Regions from separate parts of the Colwellia sp. 20A7 genome, predicted to be linked through region 2. Evidence: predicted binding sites of a transcription regulator. Region 2 holds the regulator's gene; the other holds the start of a gene.
The links. The regulator sigma-54, encoded in region 2, starts transcription at its own class of promoters, with help from an activator protein. The targets are predictions, from matches to a motif close to GTTGGCACGNNNNTNGNNT.
Positions count from the first base shown of each region.

Region 1: glnK (P-II family nitrogen regulator) is a predicted target of sigma-54. The motif match lies at 2,800-2,818, and genes of this name have one in related genera.

Region 1 covers NZ_CP047130.1:407,269-415,089, forward strand. Annotated here, with positions in the region: gene GQS55_RS01735 (hypothetical protein) at 1-491, shown strand, start outside; gene ovoA (5-histidylcysteine sulfoxide synthase) at 502-2,664, shown strand; gene glnK (P-II family nitrogen regulator) at 2,865-3,203, shown strand; gene GQS55_RS01750 (ammonium transporter) at 3,348-4,628, shown strand; gene GQS55_RS01755 (peptidylprolyl isomerase) at 4,757-5,509, opposite strand; gene GQS55_RS01760 (ATP-binding protein) at 5,672-7,821, shown strand, end outside.
Region 2 covers NZ_CP047130.1:529,042-536,862, reverse strand. Annotated here, with positions in the region: gene mlaF (phospholipid ABC transporter ATP-binding protein MlaF) at 1-713, opposite strand, end outside; gene GQS55_RS02295 (calcium/sodium antiporter) at 938-1,924, shown strand; gene GQS55_RS02290 (KpsF/GutQ family sugar-phosphate isomerase) at 1,951-2,916, shown strand; gene kdsC (3-deoxy-manno-octulosonate-8-phosphatase KdsC) at 2,917-3,492, shown strand; gene lptC (LPS export ABC transporter periplasmic protein LptC) at 3,489-4,124, shown strand; gene lptA (lipopolysaccharide transport periplasmic protein LptA) at 4,132-4,686, shown strand; gene lptB (LPS export ABC transporter ATP-binding protein) at 4,667-5,431, shown strand; gene GQS55_RS02265 (RNA polymerase factor sigma-54) at 5,516-7,027, shown strand; gene hpf (ribosome hibernation promoting factor) at 7,072-7,359, shown strand; gene ptsN (PTS IIA-like nitrogen regulatory protein PtsN) at 7,377-7,821, shown strand, end outside.

The DNA.
Region 1 (7,821 bases), 120 kb from region 2:
GGGGGCATCAAGGGAGTATCGCCTTATACCAAAAAGTAGGTAAGCATAATCAGAATATGGGGGAAGAGCCTCTATTATTTGATAGATACAATCAGGTGATGTCTGTGCAACAAAACTGGCAAAAAACGGCTAGAATTGAACATCGACTAGGTGCTTCAAGCGTCTACTATAATCCTTATGTTAATGTGATATATGGTTTACTAAATATTATTGATGCTATTGAAGCTTATGAAAATAATGACGATTTATTTGTGCCAATATTCACTGCTGACACATTACCTAAGTCATTATTTACTCATAAGGATGATGTCGACTCTCTTGGCGCTATCGATATATTTGCAGCAAGCACATGGTTTAGCAAAAGTTTAAATGCAGCCCAAGAAAAGTATAATAAAACCAAATCATCATTTGTAGTTGAATGTCCTATGCTGTTGGGCGATAAAATCAAACAAATAATATTAAATAACTATCAAGTATACTTAACAAAATAAGAAATGATTTATGGAAATAATACCTATTAAGGCTCCTTTATTAAACGGCACAAATGTTAAGGCTAAAAAACAAGAACTTAAAAAATATTTTAGGCAAACATGGGCTGAATATGAGTCACTTTTTTCCCTTATAAATGACGAGAGTGCTTATTTTTTAAGACCCGAGCCCTTACGTCATCCGCTAATTTTTTATTATGGGCACACCGCTAGTTTTTATATTAATAAGCTTATTATTGGTAAGTTCATTTCAACACGTATAAATGCTCGAATAGAAGCTATTTGTGCCGTTGGTGTTGATGAAATGAGTTGGGATGATTTAAGCGATGCACATTATGATTGGCCAACAGTTTCTGACGTTAAAAGTTATCGGGATCAAGTCGCAACGCTGATTGAAAATCTTATTGATGATATGGATTTATTGCTACCCATAACAAAAGATTCGTTAGCGTGGATTATTTTAATGGGCTGTGAGCATGAACGTATTCATATTGAAACTTCATCCGTTATTATGCGTATGCTGCCTTTGCAATACCTCAGTGAAAGTGAAGACTGGCCTACTTGCCAAAATAGCACAAATGCCCCTGAAAATAAGCTACTGCCTATAAAAGGGAAGTTAGTTGAATTTGGAAAACCCAAAAGTGATGATTCGTTCGGATGGGACAATGAATATGGTTATAACACGCTTAGCTTAGATGACTTCAGTGTTTCTAAATATTTAGTATCAAATCAAGAGTATTTAGCATTCGTTAACGCTGGAGGATACCAAAAAACAGAATTTTGGACAGAAGAAGGGCAGCAATGGTTAAACTTTTCTAAAGCGACCAAACCATATTTTTGGGTGGAAAAAAGAAGCAATACTCATGCTAAATCTTACTGGCAACGTAACTTATTGAATGAAATTCCGTTACCCTTAAATTGGCCGGTAGAAGTGAATTATTTAGAAGCCAAGGCTTTTTGTCAGTGGAAGAACAGCCAAGCTTCAGATACTAAAAACCAATATACACGCTTACTGACTGAGGCTGAATGGTTATGTTTACGTGATAAAGTCGATGGTGATTTAGCTTCTTGGGAGCAAGCACCGGGAAATTTAAACCGTGAGCATTATGCATCTTCTTGTCCTATAGATGAGTTCGAGCATGATGGCGTCTTTGATGTTGTTGGTAATGTTTGGCAATGGACGGAATCAACTATTGATGGCTTTGAAGGTTTTGAGGTTCACCCATTATATGATGATTTTTCTACACCGACCTTTGATGGTAAACATAATTTAATTAAAGGTGGTTCTTGGATTTCTACAGGAAATGAGGCTCAAAAACATTCTCGTTATGCGTTTAGACGACATTTTTTTCAACATGCTGGGTTTCGTTATGTGCAAAGCAATAATGAAAAACTACCTAATCTTGATGCTAACCATTATGAAACCGATGTTGATATTTGTCAGCAGCTCCATGCTCAGTATTCGGCTAAAGCTGAATCATCTATTAACGACGTTTTTAATGTGCCTATTAAGAATTATAGCGAGCAAATATCTGATAATATTCTAGGGTTTATTGAAAAGCATAATATAACAGCCAATAAATGTTTGGATTTAGGCTGTAGTGTTGGCAGAAGTAGTTTTATTCTAGCGCAGCATTTTAATCAGGTAGATGGTGTGGATTTTTCAGCGCGCTATATACGTCATGGTGTTAGTTTACAACAGGGAGGTGCCGTTCGTTATTGCCTAGAAAATGAAGGCGATATAGTTGATTATTACGAATTTAGCTTAAAAACATTAGGTTTACCTTACAATGGTAATATACATTTTAGTCAAGGAGATGCGGGTAACCTCAAAAACGTTTTTAATAACTATGATGTTATTTTAGCTCAGCATGTACTTGAGAGTAGCTATAATCCTCGCGAATTTTTACAAACAGTCCATCAACGTTTACAAAGTAAAGGCTTGCTTGTTATTGTCTCCGATTATGACTTTGATGAGCAATACACAGCAAAAAACAACTGGTTAGGTGGCTTAAAGGTTAATGGTGAAAATGTTACTGGTTTTGACGGTTTGTCAGAACTGTTAGCAACTCATTTTAATTTGATCGAGCAACAGGAACTAACGCGTGTTATTCAAACTAATCAACGTAATTTTATTTTAAAACGTCCTCAATTAAGTATTTGGCAGTTAAGGTAACTCATTAATACTTCTCTTCTTATTTTTTGCACCAAATATAATCTCCGCAGATAACCGTTGTGCTATTTTGGTGCAACGATTTACTTTTTAAAGTGTAACAAAAACACAAACTGTTGATATTGTTGTTTTAAATTTTATGGCACATGAATTGAATTATATAGTTCAATATTAACTAAAATTAAAAAAACAAGAGGTCTACAGTGAAAATAGTTAACGCAATAATTAAACCGTTCAAACTCGATGATGTTCGTGAAGCCATCTCTGAAATTGGTGTTGAAGGGATAACTGTTAGTGAAGTTAAAGGTTTTGGTCGTCAGAAAGGACATACAGAATTGTATCGTGGTGCAGAATATCAAGTAGATTTTTTGCCAAAAGTTAAACTTGAAATTGCTGTTAATGACGACATAGTTGAACGTTTAGTTGAAGCCATTAGTAAAGCTGCGTACACAGGTAAAATTGGCGATGGCAAAATATTTGTCTATAACCTTGAACAAGCCATTCGTATTCGTACAGGTGAGCAAGATTCAGAGGCTATTTAATCTGTATTCATCTTGCTGTAGGGCTAGGTACTGAATAGGCATTAACAGATTTTAAAGACTTCAGTTTTGTGCTCTTCATTCAAATTTAATCTTGCAGCTTATACCTGACCAATTACTGTTACAAAAATTATTATAGGATCAATTATGGAACAAAATATTTTTCAACTTCAATATGCTATGGATACATTCTATTTCTTAGTTTGTGGTGCCTTAGTAATGTGGATGGCTGCTGGCTTTTCAATGTTAGAAGCAGGTTTAGTGAGAGCTAAAAACACAACTGAAATTTTAACTAAAAACGTGGCACTCTATGCTATTGCTTGTATTATGTATCTTGTTGTGGGTTACGATATTATGTACGGCGGCGGTGTATTCTTAAATGGTATTGGCCTTGACGGTGCTGCTGATGCAGACGCTTTAGTTGGTACTGTATTAGCTGAGTCAGCCGAAGCAGGATTTGATGGCGGTGCAGTTTATTCAAACGCAGCTGACTTTTTCTTCCAAGTAGTATTTGTTGCAACGGCTATGTCGATTGTTTCAGGTGCTGTTGCTGAGCGTATGAAATTATGGGCATTTTTAGCATTTACTGTTGTATTAACAGGTTTTATCTACCCAATGGAAGGTAGCTGGACTTGGAATGGTGATGCCGTATTTGGTTTATACACTTTAGGTGACCTTGGTTTTTCTGATTTCGCAGGCTCTGGTATTGTACATATGGCTGGTGCTTCAGCTGCATTAGCTGGTGTATTGTTATTAGGTGCTCGTAAAGGTAAATACACTAAAGACGGTAAAATTAACGCAATTCCAGGCGCTAACTTACCTATGGCTACCTTAGGTACATTCATTTTATGGATGGGGTGGTTTGGTTTTAACGGTGGTTCTGTATTAAAACTTGCTGATATTAACAGCGCTAACTCTGTAGCTTTGGTGTTTTTAAATACTAATGCCGCGGCAGCAGCAGGTGCAGTTGCAGCACTAATCTTCGCTAAAATCTTATTTAAGAAAGCTGATTTAACAATGACACTTAATGGTGCGTTAGCCGGTCTTGTAGCAATTACAGCTGAACCTTCAACACCAACACCATTACAAGCAACAATATTTGGCGCAATTGGCGGTATTATTGTCGTTCTTTCAGTTATTGCTTTAGATAAAGTTAAGATTGATGATCCAGTAGGTGCTATCTCGGTTCATGGTGTTGTAGGTTTCTTTGGCCTAATGATTGTTCCAATTACTAATTCAGGTTCTAGCTTTAGTGGTCAGTTAATTGGTGCAGCAACTATCTTTGTTTGGGTATTTGCGACTAGCTTTGTTGTTTGGTTTGCATTGAAGAAAATTATTGGACTTCGTGTAACTGAAGAAGAAGAATATGAAGGTGTTGACCAAGCTGAATGTGGTATGGAAGCTTACCCAGAATTCACTCGAGGTTAATACTAAAAGTTATATACTGAGGTTAGCATGCTAAGATTGGTATATTTGAAAGTAATAACTGAATATTATTACTAATAAAAAAGCAGCGATATCGCTGCTTTTTTTTGTCTTTTTATAAGTTTAATTTTCTATGAATATCTTCTTATTAATAGAGGAACTAAACCCAGTATTAAAAACCAAGCAAAAGTGCCGCCACCGCTGCTATCATTATCAGGGGTAGTAATGAGTGTGTTCTTCACGGGAGATAAATCAGCATCAGTTACTTCAGCTGAGTCTACAATAACAATTTGCTCAACAATTACAAAATTCTCTAAGCCTGGTGTTGCTAGGTCACTACATTGTTGATCATCAGCAATAACCATTGGTATGCCTTCTAAATTTGCTGAATTACATAAGGTAAGTTGAGCTATTTTATCAATTGTAGTCATACCATCACCAATGACTTGGCCAAAAACAGTAAAGCCGCTATTTTGCAAGTCTAGGTTGCTAGCGTTATCCGCTAAATTAAAAAACCATTGATCTGTTGCACTGTCAGGATCCCCGCCAAGCTTAGCCATGGCAATAGTGCCTCTAACATTAGAATAAATCGGTTCGTTAATCACTGCTGGATTTGTTTCTATACGTGTTAGCGGAAAATTACCTTCGAATGTAAATCCACCGCCTTGTACAACAAAGTTAGATGAAACACGGTGCACTACCGAATTAGTATAATGTTGCTCATCAATATACTGAAGAAAGTTATCAACAGTTGCAGGCGTACTGCTATCGAATAAATTAACTTGAAAGTTGCCTTGTGAGGTTTGAAACTCAACAATTGTCGCATCAACGATTGTTGTAAAACTAACGAATAACAGTGTGGTATAAATAAATTTTTTAAACATGGTTACAGCCTATATAAGAAACATTGCTGCATCATAATCGTAGTTGTATAATTATTCAATCATGCTTGTACTCATTACTAAATAGTTACATTCAAGAATTATTAGTGCTATAACTGAGCAAGGTACTCTCTTATTTTATCATTTATTTCCTCAAGGCTTACTATGTGGCGCATGTTGTTGCTATTTATATTAATATTTACCATTGAATTAAATGTTCAGGCTCAAAATATAGACAGCGAATTAGAAGAGATTGTAAAGCAAACAAATAAAGCTATTGCAGTAGTGAGACTCAGTCAATTACTTGAAAGTGAGGAACTGAATAAAACCCAGCGTATTACAATACTTTTACAGCAAAGCCATGCCTATTTCACCTTAAGCAATTTACAGAAATCGTTAGAAATTATTCAACAAGCGAAAGCACTACTTGATAAAAATACCTTGTCACAGCTACAAGCCGAGGTTGATAAATTAATGGGAATAATTTTCTACTTTCAAGGCGAATACACAAAGTCTTTAGTTGCCTATGAAGCGGCGTTAAATTATTTTCAACAGCAGATTTTTTCTGCAGAACAAGCGATTAAACAAGCACATTTATTGAATAATATTGCATTAGTGCAAACATCTAAAGGTGATTCTCTTGCCGCATTAAAAGCTTATAAAGAAGCCGATGAGTTGTATCAATATTATGGTGACGAAGTTGATAGAATAGATGTTCGATATAATCTCGCTGTACTTTATTTAAGTCTTCGCCGTTACGATATAGCAATTAGTATGTTTGAAGAGGTTATCGCTAAAAGAGAGGCTTTAAAAGACGAGCATGGCATAGCTAAAGCTTCGGCTGGGATCGGTGTTTCCTATAAGCAATCAGGTCAATATGAGAAAGCTGAGAGCTATGTGATGAAAGCATTAGATTATTTTAGGGATAATGATTACCACATCGATGCTGCCTCACAGTTTCATAATCTAGCCGAAATAAATTATGAGTTATCTAATCTAGAAAAAGCATCTGAGTATGCTAATCTTGGCGTCGAATTGAGTAAAAAAATAGGTCATCAAATGACTTATGGAGGTAGTTTACATACCTTAGCTAAAATTTCTTTCTATCAAGGTGATATTGAACGTTCTCAGGTTTATTTAAACCTATCCAATTCAGTAGCAAAAAAAATGGGGTTCCAACGCCTAGTTAATGGAAATTTATGGTTAAGTGCGCTGCTTTATGCTGCACGTGGAGAAACAGCAAAATCATTGATGGCTCAATTGGCTTACCAAAAAGAGCGCTTAAAGTTATCAAATGAAACACTTAATGAGCAAATAGCACAATTCGAATCAGTCCAGCTTAGTCAGCAGGTAAAAAGTTTACAACAAAGCAAAAAACTCCAGGAGTTAGAATCCACTAAGGCAGACCAGCAACGTGTATTTATTGTGCTGATTATTGCTTTTCTATTAACGGTATTATTTTTGATATATAGACGTTATTTAGAAAGAAGACTAACCAAAAAATTAGAAAATAGAGTTAAACAGCGTACTGAAGCGTTAGAGTTTCTAACAAAGGAACTGCAAGATGCCAGTATGGTTAAAAGTCAGTTTTTAGCTAATATGAGTCATGAAATTAGAACACCACTTACTGCTGTTTTAGGTCAAGCAGAGGCGATTATTCATGGTGATTTTGATAATGCTAATTTGATACACGAAGTTGAAGTTATTCATAATAATAGTTTGCATTTATTACAATTAATTAATGATATTTTAGACTTAAGTAAAATAGAAGCGAATAAATTTGAATTAGAGAATAGACGACAAAATTTACATACCATTGTAGATAAATTAAATGATATGTTTACTGAACAGGCGCAACGTAAAAATTTATCATTTACAGTAAGTCACCATTTACCTAGCCCTTTTATTATCGATATTGACGGCTTACGGTTAAAACAGATTTTGATAAATTTATGCTCAAATGCCATTAAATTTACCAAAGAAGGCTGGGTTTCATTAGATATTGCCATAATAGATAAAACATTACTCTTTACTGTTACTGATACAGGAATAGGAATGAATAAAAAGCAAATGGCGAAAATGTTCAATATATTCACTCAGGGTGATAATAGTATTAGCCGACGATTTTCTGGATCAGGCTTAGGGTTATTTCTGTCGGACCAGTTAGCAAAAGTTATGTCAGGAAAAATAACGGTGACTAGCCAATTAAATCACGGCAGTACTTTCGTCTTTAAATTACCTTTTGGAGAGGTATATTCAGCCTCAGATAGTGTTGAAAATAATGATCAAACAGCTATTGTTGGTGTGAATAAAAA
Region 2 (7,821 bases):
TCATGATTTCTAATTTGATCAGGGGTTCCTTGACCAATAATTTTTTGCTCGGCAATAATATAAATATAATCAGCAATACTCATCACTTCTGGCACGTCATGTGATACAACCACGGATGTTAAACCTAAAGCATCACTTAGCGAGCGAATTAGGCGAACAATAACGCCCATAGATATTGGATCTTGTCCCGCAAAAGGTTCGTCATATAAAATTAATTCAGGATCAAGCGCAATAGCACGAGCTAATGCAACACGTCGCGCCATTCCGCCAGAAAGTTCATTAGGATGTAGATCTCTTGCACCACGTAATCCGACGGCTTCAAGTTTCATGAGCACTATTTTTTCAATAATAGCTTCAGGTAATTGGCTGTGTTCACGAATAGGGAAGGCAATATTGTCATAAACACTCATATCCGTAAAAAGCGCGCCACTTTGAAATAACATGCTCATACGTTTACGTGTTTCATATAATTTTTTTCGAGAAAGCTGTGGAATATCATTACCTGCAAATAATATTTTTCCAGATTCAGGTTTAATCTGCCCACCAATTAAGCGTAACAAGGTGGTTTTTCCAATACCACTTGGCCCCATAATTGCGGTAACTTTTCCTGTAGGGATAGACAAACTAATATCATTATAAATAACCCGTTCACCTCGTTTAAAGGTTAGATTATGTATATCAACTAAATTCTCATGCTTCTCGTTTTCGATCATATTATTAATTATGCCTTATTAATTAGAAATGATTTTACCTGACCACCTCAAATTCTTCACTAAAAATTCACAATTTAGTGAGGAATAAGTTTCATTAAGTGTTAGAAAATGTAAAAAGGTATATTTTTAGCGCTTTATATCGCTTATTTTCCTTTAATCGAATTAATTCCTTTTTTTTTCTGCTACAAACAGCGACAATTTGCACCTCAAAACTGGAGTCATAAATGTTAGAACACGTTGGAATATTATTAATTGCCCTTACTGTACTCGTGTGGAGTGCAGATAAATTTGTTTTAGGCGCCTCATCATTAGCTAGGAATATCGGCGTTTCACCAATGATCATTGGTTTAACGATAGTTGCCATGGGTTCATCAGCCCCTGAAATGATGGTTGCAGCAGCAGCATCCTTACAAGGAAGCCCAGACACAGCTATTGGTAACGCGGTCGGTTCGAATATTACCAATATAGCATTAGTATTAGGTCTTAGCGTTTTAATAAAGCCTTTAATTGTTTCCTCTTCTACGATTAAACAAGAGCTACCTCTTTTACTTATATTTTCTTTAGTAGCCTACTGGATGATTTCTGATAATTTCTTTAGTTTCACTGAAGGTATTATTTTAATGGTCAGTTTTTTTGGCTTTATATCCATTTTATTAATTAAGGCCATTCGACAAAGAAAAGCTAGCAAAGTCGACGACCCTTTAATTATTGAAGCTGAACAAGACATACCTGATGCAACTACCACATCTAAGTCTATATTTTGGTTAATAACAGGGATTATTTTATTAGTATTAAGTGCTCACTTCCTTGTTGATTCATCGATATTTATTGCAAAAGCTTATGGTATTAGTGACCTTGTTATTGGTTTAACTATTATTGCTATTGGTACAAGCTTACCTGAACTAGCAGCAAGTATTGCAAGTATATTAAAAAAAGAAGACGATTTAGCTATGGGCAATATTGTCGGTTCAAACCTATTCAATATTTTAGCTGTATTACCTTTTGCGGGGATCATCGCACCAGGGCCAATAAACCCTGAGGCATCAATTCGCGACATACCTATCATGCTGGCAATTACAGGCTTACTCTTTTTATTATGTTTTAGTCGTAAAGCTGGGTGTTTTAGACTTACTCGTATAAAAGGTGCATTATTACTCGTGTGTTTTTTTGGCTATCAAGCATTACTCTTTAGCCAAACAACAATTAACTAGCACACATAATTAGTTTAAGCAGAACTATGAAGAACTTTAAAGAACTTGCTAGAAGCGTAATCAACATTGAGCAACAAGCAATTAAAGAGTTGCTACAATATATTGATCATAACTTTGAATACGCTTGTCAATTAATGTTTAATTGCCAGGGGCGTGTTATCGTCATTGGTATGGGAAAGTCCGGCCATATTGGTGGTAAAATAGCAGCGACATTAGCCAGTACTGGCACCCCTGCTTTTTTTGTTCATCCTAGTGAAGCCAGTCATGGGGACCTAGGTATGATCACTAAAGATGATGTGGTGCTAACTATCTCTAATTCAGGTGAAACAGGAGAAGTTCTTGCAATAATCCCGGTCATCAAACGCATTGGGGCAACACTCATCGCTATGACAGGTAACACCAACTCTACATTAGCAAAATTAGCTGACACGCATATTTGCATCAAAATCTCTACTGAAGCCTGCCCTTTAGGGTTAGCTCCTACATCAAGTACTACCGCCACATTAGTCATGGGTGATGCTATTGCCGTTGCCTTACTTAATGCCCGCGGATTTACCGCCGATGATTTTGCTTTATCGCACCCCGGTGGTAGTTTAGGAAAACGCTTATTACTACGCTTGAGTGATATTATGCATCAAGGCGATCGTATACCAATTATCTCAGAAGACGCATTAATCAAAGACGCCTTAGTAGAAATGTCGCTCAAAGGTTTAGGTATGACCGGCGTTGTTAATGCAAATAAACAACTTGTTGGTTTATTTACTGATGGTGATTTACGTAGAATTCTTGATCTGAAAATTGATATTCATCAGGACAATATAACAACCGTTATGAATAAATCGCCTACGATGGCTCAAGCAGATATGCTAGCAGCACAAGCGTTAAATATAATGGAAGACAAAAAGATTAATGGTTTAATTATTGTTGATGAAAAACAAATACCTATTGGTGCAATGAACATGCATGACTTATTAAGATCAGGAGTTCTTTAAATGGAAAATATCACTAACACTATTAAAAATTCTACTACACTTTATGGGGATGTTTCACTAGATGTATTAGAGCGTGCAAAAAAAATAAAATTACTCGTTTGTGATGTTGATGGTGTTTTTTCTGATGGTCGTATTTATTTAGGTAATGACGGAGAAGAACTCAAAGCATTCCATACTAAAGACGGTTTTGGTATAAAAGCACTTGGCAGTAGCGGTGTAGAAGTTGCAATAATAACAGGTCGACGCTCGGCCATTGTAGCCAACCGAATGTCAGCTTTAAATGTTAAACATATAGTACAAGGACAGGAAGATAAATTACCTGCACTAATGACCTTAGCTCAACAACTTAATTTAACACCTGACGAAATAGCCTATATAGGAGACGATATCCCAGACTTAGCATGTATTTTACACGTTGGTTTAGGTATTTCAGTATCCGATGCCCACCCGGCTGTATCAGCAAAAGCTAATTACATAACCTTTATTAATGGTGGCTTTGGTGCAGTGCGAGAGGTTTGCGACTTGATAATGCAATCTCAAGGTACTCTTGATGATGCTACAGGCACGAGTGTATGACACGAACAAATTTTTTAGCTTTTTTATTATTGTTATTAGCCGCAACGGTTTACGGTATAATTGAGTGGCGACAATCGAAAGTAATACCAGGTGAAGTAATTGACAGTGAACTCACGCCAGACTTTATAGCTGAAGCACTTAAAACCGATATTTATACCGATTCAGGGGTTCTCTCACATGCAATTATTGCCGACAGAATGGAGCACTATGCCAAGCTGGAGGTGACACACTTTGAATTACCTAAGTACACTTTGTATCCCCAAACATCATCAGTAAAAGCAAATACTACAAGTACAGACTTACCGAATATAGCTTTAACTAATGATGATTTAACAAAAAACTCACCTTGGAAGCTTAGCGCTCAAGAAGCAACGCTATATAAAAATAATAGGGTTATTTTAAATCATCGAGTACACTTAAGTGCAACCGATAAGAATAGTTTAATACAAGAAATACATTGTAAATATTTAGAGCTCGATTTAAATACTAATATTATTAGCTCAGACCAAACAGTAATGGTGCAAGGAAAAGACTTCACTATGTATGGCTCTGGTTTGATAATTGACTTAAACACTAAACAGATGACATTAACCGAACATGTACGTACTATTTACAAAAAAAAGAATGGTTAATCCCTTAATGACAATTAAAACAATTAGCACAGGTTTATTACTAAGCTCACTACTACTCACGTTAGCGTTACCCGTAAGTGCAGCCAAAAAAGACCTCACGCAAGAAATCACTATTAAATCGAAACGTCAATCAGCCGATTTAAAAAACAAAATAGCAAGCTATTTAGATGACGTAAGCATAAATCAAGGTTCTATCTCTATTATTGCTGACATTGTCCAAGTTTATAGTCAAGTTGATGAGAAAACTCAACAAAAATACGATACTTATCTTGCTAAGGGTGAGCCCGCTGTTTTCAAACAGCAGCTAGAAGATGGCAGCTTAATAAGCCTACAAGCTAATGAGATAACCTATCAACCAGATCAAAATATCATTACCATTTCAGGTAATGCACAAGTGCAGCAAGCGGGTAGTAAGGTGACAGGTGAAATAATCACTTACAATACATTAAATGAGAAATTAGAAGCCATCAGTAGTGATAATGACTCAGTCACCACTATTTTGCAGCCAGCTCAAATAAAAGCTCAACAAGATAAGAAAAGTAATGACAGTAACAAGCAATAAAAATAACAGCGAAATAAACAACTCGATTTTGATAGCCAAAAATCTATCAAAATCTTACAAAAGCAAAAAAGTTGTTAAAAACGTTAGCTTAACCGTAAGTTCAGGTCAAATCGTGGGGTTATTAGGCCCTAATGGTGCAGGAAAAACCACGTCTTTTTACATGATTGTTGGCTTAGTACCTAATGATAATGGTCAAATAATACTTAACGACGAAGATGTTACACTTGCGCCTATGCATGAACGTGCACGTCGAGGTATTGGCTATTTACCTCAGGAAGCATCTATTTTTAGAAAACTGACCGTTACTGAAAATATTATGGCAATATTACAAATTAGAAAAGGCCTTAATGAAAATGAAAGGCAAATGAAATTAGAGCACCTGCTAGAGGAATTTAATATCAGCCATATTAAAGACAATTTAGGCATGAGCTTGTCCGGTGGGGAGAGAAGACGCGTAGAAATCGCCCGTGCTTTAGCTGCAGATCCACAATTCATATTGCTTGATGAACCTTTTGCAGGTGTAGACCCCATTTCAGTAGGTGACATTAAAAAAATAATTATTCATCTTAAAAAACGTGGTCTTGGTATTCTAATTACTGATCACAATGTTCGTGAAACGCTTGATGTATGTGAACATGCTTACATTGTTAGTCACGGCGAAATAATAGCAGAAGGCGATTCTAATCAAATTCTTGCTAATCAAAAGGTAAGAGATGTATACCTAGGCGAGCAATTCACGCTATAGTTAACACATATAATAAATACCTATACTATACTTACGCTAAGTGAGTAACTATAAATAATAATAACAGGAATTAAGACAACGTAGATGCGCCCAACTCTGCAACTCCGGATAGGACAACAACTAACCATGACGCCACAACTGCAACAAGCGATCAAGCTTTTGCAGTTATCAACGTTAGAGCTTCAACAAGAAATTCAAGAAGTACTTGAAAGTAATCCCCTGCTTGAAATTAATGATCAAGAAGCCTCAGATAACAATTCAGAGGACAGTGGAAATACACTTGAAGAAGCATTTTCAGCCACAATTGCTGAACAATCTACTAGTGATGGGAGTGAAGATTCATCCGCCTCTATTGATGAGATAAGCACTACTGAGGCGATGGAAAAAAATGACATTCCAGAAGAGCTGAATATTGATACAACTTGGGAAGAGAGTTACAGTGCTGGCACGTCAAATACAGGTGCAATTAGTAGCCCAAGTGAAGATTACACTTATCAAGGTGAAACAATCGATTCAATACAAGACCACCTTTTATGGCAAATGGAGTTAACACCTTTTTCAGAAACCGATCGCACTGTTGCTATCGCCATTATAGAAGCCGTTGATGAAGCTGGTTACCTTACGGTATCAAGTGATGAAATTTTAGAAAGTGTTGGTATAGAAGGGCTTGAACTTGATGAAGTTGAAGCAGTATTAAAACGTATTAATGTCTTTGACCCTGTTGGTGTTGCCGCTCGCTCAATTGCTGATTGTTTAATTATTCAATTAAATCAATTTGATCCTGAAACCCCCTACTTAAAAGAAAGTAAATTAATTATCAGTGAACATATTGACTTGCTCGGGAATCGTGACTATCGTCAATTAATGCGTAAAACACGCCTTAAGGAAGATCAATTACGCGAAGTGATGCGTTTAATACAAAGTTTAAACCCTCGTCCTGGTGACGTTGTTGTTAAAAGTGATGATCAATATGTTATCCCTGATGTTTCAGTAGAAAAGAAAAATGGTCGTTGGGTTGTGGAATTAAATCCTGATACTGCTCCTAAGTTATCAGTTAATCAGCAATATGCAGCCATGACAAAAACGACAAAGTCTTCGAGTAATGATGGCCAATTTATTCGAACAAACTTGCAAGAAGCTAAATGGTTTATTAAAAGTTTAGAATCGCGTAATGACACATTACTCAAAGTATCTAACTGCATTGTACAACGTCAACAAGGCTTTTTAGAGCATGGTGCAGAAGCTATGCGACCTATGGTTTTAAATGACATCGCTGAAGCTGTAGATATGCATGAATCAACTATATCTAGAGTGACAACACAAAAATACATGCATACGCCAAGAGGTATTTTTGAATTAAAATACTTTTTTTCAAGCCATGTTAGTACCGAAAATGGTGGTGAATGTTCATCAACAGCCATACGTTCATTAATTAAAAAACTCATTTTAGCCGAAACACCAGCTAAACCGCTTAGTGATAGCAAAATGGCAGATTTACTAGCACAGCAAGGAATTAACGTTGCAAGGCGCACTATAGCTAAGTATCGTGAGTCTTTATCTATACCACCGTCAAATCAACGAAAGAGTTTACTATAACCAGCGACTTTATTTTCTGAACTTAACTAGAGAAGGATATACTTATGCAAATTAACCTTACTGGCCACCATGTAGAAGTAACTTCATCATTACGTGATTGTGTTGACACAAAATTCGCTAAATTAGAGCGACATTTTGATCACATCAATAATGTTCACGTTGTACTTACAATTGAAAAGTTAGAGCAGAAAGCTGAAGCAACCATACATTTAAAAGGCAGTGAAATTCATGCTTCAGCAGCGAGTGCTGATATGTATACTTCGATAGATACTTTGGTAGATAAATTAGATCGCCAAGTACTTAAATACAAAGGCAAAATAACACAACATTAGCTTTATCAATTATAATTATGACACTACAAAATATATTAACACTGAACTGCACGCGATGTGCAGTTCCAGTTCAGAGTAAAAAACGTTTACTTGAACTAATTTGCCAACTTGCCGCCAATGAACTAATCGACTCTAACCCAACCGATTTGTTAGATAGCTTAATGAATCGAGAAAAAATGGGCAGTACGGGTATTGGCAATGGTATCGCTATCCCTCATGGCAGACTAAACAATACAGACAAAGCCATCGCTGTATTTTTAACTACTGAACAAGCCATCGATTTTGACGCAATTGACAATAGACCTGTTGATATATTCATTTGTCTATTTGTACCAGAGGGTAATACACAAGCGCATTTAGAAACATTACAGAGTATCGCCAAGTTATTTAGTGATCGTAAAACAGCTAAAAAAGTGCGTAAATGTACAAACCAACAAGAAATGTTTGATCTTATTCAACAAA